2 regions of the Clostridium sp. FP1 genome follow, and region 2 is predicted to be linked to the other one. Evidence: predicted binding sites of a transcription regulator. Region 2 holds the regulator's gene; the other holds the start of a gene.
The links. The regulator Rex, encoded in region 2, represses fermentation and respiration genes when NADH is low (regulators of the CRP and FNR family bind a similar motif). The targets are predictions, from matches to a motif close to ATTGTTAANNNNTTAACAAT.
Positions count from the first base shown of each region.

Region 1: G9F70_RS04275 (NAD(P)H-dependent oxidoreductase subunit E) is a predicted target of Rex. The motif match lies at 1,301-1,320, and genes of this name have one in related genera.

Region 1 covers NZ_JAAMNJ020000001.1:845,925-849,142, forward strand. Annotated here, with positions in the region: gene G9F70_RS04270 (NADH-ubiquinone oxidoreductase-F iron-sulfur binding region domain-containing protein) at 1-684, opposite strand, end outside; gene G9F70_RS04275 (NAD(P)H-dependent oxidoreductase subunit E) at 699-1,208, opposite strand; gene G9F70_RS04280 (hypothetical protein) at 1,719-2,345, shown strand; gene G9F70_RS04285 (HD-GYP domain-containing protein) at 2,641-3,218, shown strand, end outside.
Region 2 covers NZ_JAAMNJ020000001.1:592,147-595,364, forward strand. Annotated here, with positions in the region: gene abc-f (ribosomal protection-like ABC-F family protein) at 1-956, opposite strand, end outside; gene G9F70_RS03075 (redox-sensing transcriptional repressor Rex) at 1,302-1,940, shown strand; gene G9F70_RS03080 (short-chain-enoyl-CoA hydratase) at 2,142-2,921, shown strand; gene G9F70_RS03085 (acyl-CoA dehydrogenase) at 2,999-3,218, shown strand, end outside.

The DNA.
Region 1 (3,218 bases), 250 kb from region 2:
ACAAATTATATATTTTTGATCAGCATCGTACATTTTAGCAAAAGCCCATTTTTTACCAGTTGGAAAGCCGCCGCCGCCTCTGCCTCGAAGTCCTGAATCGATCATTAGCTTTATAATCTCATCTTGGGACATTTCTGTAATTACCCTGCCTAATGCTAAGTAACCATCTTCAGATATATATTCTTTTATGTCTTCAGGATTAATAAGTCCACAGTTTCTAAGCGCAATTCTTACTTGTTTCTTATAGAAAGGCATATCTTCTTGTTTTTTTATTTTTATACCCATACTTGGTTCTTCAAATAAAAGCCTATCAACTATGATACCTTTTAATAAGTGCTCTTTAACTATTTCTGCGGCGTCAGAAGGTTTAACATTAACGTAAAATACGTTATCAGGAGAAACCTTAACGATAGGACCTTTTTCACAAAATCCAAAACAGCCAGTAATAGCAGCAGTTACTTCATCAGTTAGTCCGTTTGCTGCGATTTCTTTTTGTAGGTTTGCTAATATCTCATCACTTTTAGCGGATTTACAGCCAGTACCACCACAAACGGATAAGTACCTTGTACATCGATTACCTTCAGAAGCTAACTCTTTTTCTTCGTTCATTTCCCTAAGGTCTAACAATGTATTATATCTATTTTGAATTTCTTTAAGTTCATCAAAAGAATTAATTTTATTCAATGTATTTCCCCCTCCTATTCAGCATACTCGGTTGCAACGTACTCGCCTGTGGCGTACTCAGATAGTATCTTATTTACTCCGTCTACTGTAACATGTCCATAAACTTTATCGTTTATAGTTACTACAGGTGCAAGACCACAAGCACCTACACATCTTAATGAGCCTAATGTAAATTTACCGTCACCAGTAGTTTCGCCAGTTTTAATCTTTAACTCCTTTTGAAATTCTTCAAGTACATTTCCAGAACCTCTAACAAAACAAGCAGTACCCATGCAAACATTTATTACATATTCACCTCTTGGTTTAATAGTGAAGTAAGAATAGAAAGTCACAACACCATAAACTTTTGAAACTGGAATATTTAACTTTTCTGCTACAAAGGATTGTACCTCTTGAGGTAAGTAGCCGAATAGACCTTGCGCTTTGTGAAGCACTTCGATAAGGGCACCTTCTTTACTTGGCAGGTCAATAATAAATTTTTCTAAAACTTTGAAATTTTCTGCGTTTAAACAATTAGAACACACTACAATATACCTCCTTTAAAATCTATGATTACATATAGACATATTATAAATTTAAAATTACAACTCACCATAACCCTACAATACACTTGAATATTGTGAAAAATTAAACTTTAACAAATAATATTAGAATTGCTTTAGTAGTGAATATATGAACTAATGTCGTTAATGTATTAAATATACGTAAAAATTAAAGAGGCACATTGTTATACATTTCAAGGTAAATCTTATTATTCATATATTCATAAAAATTCAAGTATACTGCATGAAATATATTATAATGGAATTTTAGCAAAAAATCTAGTAAATAATTAGTTAATTTTGATTATTGAAAAAATAAGGAAAAGTATAGTAAAAGATAAGGAAAAGTATAGTAAAAATTAACATAACAATTAACAATGATATGTTAATTTTAGAGGAATTCGATGCTATAATAAATAATATGTAAAATCTTGTATACCATTACTGAATGTGCTATAATTTGCTTATTGTTGAATGGGAGAGATGTATATTATGGATTTTGATATTTTTAGTGAAATGATAAATAAATTAAATGGTGTTACTAGTACAAAAATAATACATCAAGATAATGATATTCAAGAGATACATATATTGGCTAATACTTTAAGGGCACCAAAGCAAATAGTTAGAGATATTGAGTCTATTCTTTTAACCTCCTTTGATTATAGAATAGATAGAAAAGTTATTAGTATTGCACAAATTGAAACAGATGATTGTGACCCTATTAAAATGATAAAATTTGGTGGTATCTCCTTAAATGTGAAACCGAACATGTTAGAATGTAGCGTTAAGCTCCTTTATGAAGAAGAAGAATTTTTTGTAACACAAGTGGGAATAAAAACTGCAGCTAACAGAAAAAAAATAGTAGCTAAAGCAATTATTGATGCTGTAGAAAAAATCCTTGGACAAGTCTTTATATTTGATGTACAAGATGTAATTAGTACTACTAATAGGGATATAACCTTTATATCAGTTCTTGTAAATATGGTTATAAATGAATCAGAAGAAACCATGGTAGGATCTGCAATTGTAAAAAATGATATAAATGAAGCTATTGCAAAAGCCACCCTAGTAGCTATAAATGGAAGAGTACAAAAAACAAATCTTAACAACTGTTAAAGTTGTTAAAAAGCCACCAAGTGGCTTATAAAATTGCTTTAAGGGCCGATACCTTAACATTTTTTTTAAAATTAGTTTATGAAATTATTATTTTAATTGTTTACTATAGCGGAGATAAATTATGATAGGTTATAGCGTAGCCCTATTAATTTAAATCAAAGGGGGATTTTAATAATGAAAAAATTAACTACAATATTATTAGCTATATTAGCACTTGCTATAGCTGGCGGATCAACAGCAACTTGGATGTGGTAATTTAGGACTATCGGCCTTTATAATACATAGGAGGAAAATAATGAAGAAATTACCGTTAAATCTAAAAATATATCTTATAACTACATATTTTATAACTTTTATATCTTTTCTTATTTGCTTCAAAACAGAACACATAATTTTTTCCTCAATAAGTTCAGATATTTTTATATTTTTTATATTTTTAACGGCTTTAACAGAAAGTCTTACAGTGATTTTCAAAAAAATCTCTTTTAGCACAAGTTTTGCAATTACAGTTGCTTGTTTTATTTTATTTGGAGCCTTAAATACAATAATAATTTCAGTATTAGGTTTTATATTTAGATTACCTAAATATAACAATAAATATAGTCACATATTTAATACACCTTTTTATGGAACATTATTTAATTTGTGTAGCTTAGTATTACCAATTATATATGGAAATTATTTTTACAAATTAGTAGGTGGAACTACTTATACTGGTAGATTAAATAGTAATCTATTACAAATTATTGTGTTTAGTATCGTGTTTTATATAGTTAACATATTTATGATATCAATTGTATATTCAATAATGAATAAAAAAAGTATTATATATTCATTTATAAGCAATTCTAAACTAGTATTATTAAATACTTT
Region 2 (3,218 bases):
CTAGTTTCTTTAGGATCTCTATCAGGTAGATCGATCTTTTCCATTTTGTTTAAAGATTTTTGTCTGCTATCTGCAGCCCTTACACTTTTTTCTCTATTAAAGGACCTATACTTAGTTATAATATCCTCTTGTCTTTTTATTTCTGATTGCTGCAAATTGTAGGCTTTTAACTGAATTTCATAATTTTTCTTCTTTAAGTCAATAAAAGTTGTATAGTTCCCATTATAACAATCTACATGACCGTTAAGCAGTTCAAAGGTTTTATTAGAAATAGCATCTAAAAAGAATCTATCATGGGATATTATAAACATAGTCCCTTTATAGGATTTCAAATAATCTTCTAACCATTCTATAGCATCTAAGTCTAGGTGGTTAGTAGGTTCATCCAGTAAAAGTACATCTGGATTTTTAAGTAATAACTTGCATAGTGCAACTCTAGTTTTTTGACCACCGCTTAATATGTTAATTGGCTTATTGTAATCTTCTTCCATAAAGCCAAGTCCTTTAAGAACCCTACTAATTTCTCCTTTATAGGTGTATCCTCCGCGATTATTGTAAAGGTCATAGGTTAATGTATACTCTTTTATTATTCTGTTAGTGTATTCTTCTTTTGAAGCATCATAAGGTTCATTCATTTTTGATTCTAAATCTTTAAGGTTTTTTTCTAAGGCTAATAGATTATCGAATACTAAAAGTGTTTCTTCGTATATAGTATTATTGGAATTTAATCTTAGATCCTGAGATAGATAACCAATTCTTTTGTTTTTATCTATAAATAGCTCACCATTATCAGAATCCAATTGATTTGTAAGTATTTTGAAAAGTGTAGATTTACCAGCTCCATTAGCACCAATAAAACCGACTTTTTCACCTTCATTTATACTAAAAGTTATTTTGTCTAAAATAACATCTATACCATAACTTTTGTGAATATCTTTGCAACTTAGAACTATTATTATGTTCACCTTCCTACTCTGTAGTATTAAAATATTATTACAATAATAAAATGCAATGCTATTTGAAGTAATTAATGTAGTTGAATTGCTAAAAATATGAGACTCTACTAATTATAAATAACAATTAAAGTTCATTCATATAATATTGTACTATTTATATTGAAACTTTTGTAGTGAAAAACAAATATATGTGGGATTAATTTTAAAAAATAGTGTAGAAAGGAAGTAAAATGGGGAAAATACAATAAGAACTATTAAATTTGTAATAAAAAGTAGTGTTAACTTATAATAGTGTGGTAAAATAAATAATATGAAATTTATGATGTTGGTGGAGGGATGTAAACTGTGGAAAGAAAAAAGAATATATCAATGGCAGTTATTAAAAGATTGCCTAAATACCATAGATACTTAAGAGAACTTTTAAAAAATGATGTAGATAGAATATCCTCAAAAGAATTAGGGGAGAAAATTGGGTTTACAGCATCTCAAATTAGACAAGATTTGAATTGCTTCGGAGATTTTGGACAACAAGGGTACGGGTATAATGTAAAAGAATTATTAAATGAAATCAGCGGAATACTAGGATTGTCAAAAGAATATAAGATGATAATAGTAGGTGCAGGCAATATTGGGCAAGCTATTGCAAATTACACTAATTTTGAAAAGCTGGCATTTAACTTAGCGGGTATTTTTGATATTAATCCAAAGCTTATAGGACTGAAAATTAGAGATGTTGAAGTAATAGATATAGATGGGTTAGTGGGATTTTTAAAAGAAACACCCATAGACATTGGTGTAATCTGTGTGTCCAAAAACAATGCTCAAACAGTGGCTGATATGATGGTAACAAATGGGGTTAAGGGTATATGGAATTTCGCACCTGTAGATTTAGATGTACCAGAAGAAATAATAGTGGAGAATGTCCATTTAAGTGAAAGTCTTTTAACCCTCAGTTGTTTAATGAATGACAGGACATATCCATAAAATAGTGGTGGAACACTTAGCATAATTAAAAGTTGGAAAACACTGTTTTTAAATAAAAAGGTGTTTTTTTTGTTGAAATAAGTGCAGAAAAGAGATATAATGTAATTGGAGTAAAGTACTTCAATTATTTTTTTTCAATCTTAATTGTTATATTATTAACAAATTGTTAATAATATATTAATTCGTAAGGAGTGGATTGTTGTGGAATACAAAAATGTTGTTCTTCAAAAAGAAGACAAAGTTGCAGTTATTACAATTAGTAGACCCAAAGCTCTAAATGCATTAAATACAGAAACGTTAAAAGAGCTAGAACTCGCAATTGATGAAATTGCTAGTGATGACCAAATCTACGCAGTAATTATAACAGGCGGGGGAAAAGCTTTTGTTGCAGGCGCTGATATCTCAGAAATGAAAGATCTCGATGCAATGGGTGGTAGAAGATTTGGAAATTTAGGAAACAAAGTATTTAGAAAACTAGAGACTTTAGAAAAACCTATAATAGCAGCAGTAAACGGTTTTGCGCTAGGTGGAGGTTGTGAGCTTTCTATGGCTTGCGATATTAGAATAGCTTCATCAAAAGCAAAATTTGGACAACCAGAGGCAGGTCTTGGAATAACACCTGGATTTGGAGGTACCCAAAGACTCGCTAGACTTGTAGGTACAGGTATGGCTAAACAATTATTATTTACTGCAGAAATTATTAATGCAGAAGAAGCCTTAAGAATAGGGCTTGTTAATAAGGTAGTAGAACCTGAAAATTTAATTGAAGAAGCAAAACTATTAGCTAAAAAAATTGTTAACAACGCACCTATAGCTGTTAAGTTGTGTAAAACAGCAATCAATAGGGGTATGCAAATGGATATAGATACAGCTTTGATTTATGAAGCTGAAATTTTTGGCGCGTGCTTTGCCACAGAAGATCAAAAAAGTGGAATGACAGCATTTCTTGAAAAATCAGAAAAATGCTTTAAAAATAAATAAATAAATATAAAATTTAAAAAAACAAGATAAAGATAATAATTATTATTTTTATCAGAGAATAGTGAGGAGGAAGGGTTATGGATTTTTCATTGACAAAACAACAAGAATTTGTAAAACAAATGGTAAGGGAATTCACAATAAACGAAGTTGAACCATTAGCTGCAGAAATAGATAGAACAGAAAGATTTCCTATGGAAACTGTAGAGAAAATGGCTAGATATCATATGCTTGGTATTCCAATTTCAACTGAATTTGGTGGAGCGGGTGGAGATAATTTATCTTACGTTATAGCTGTTG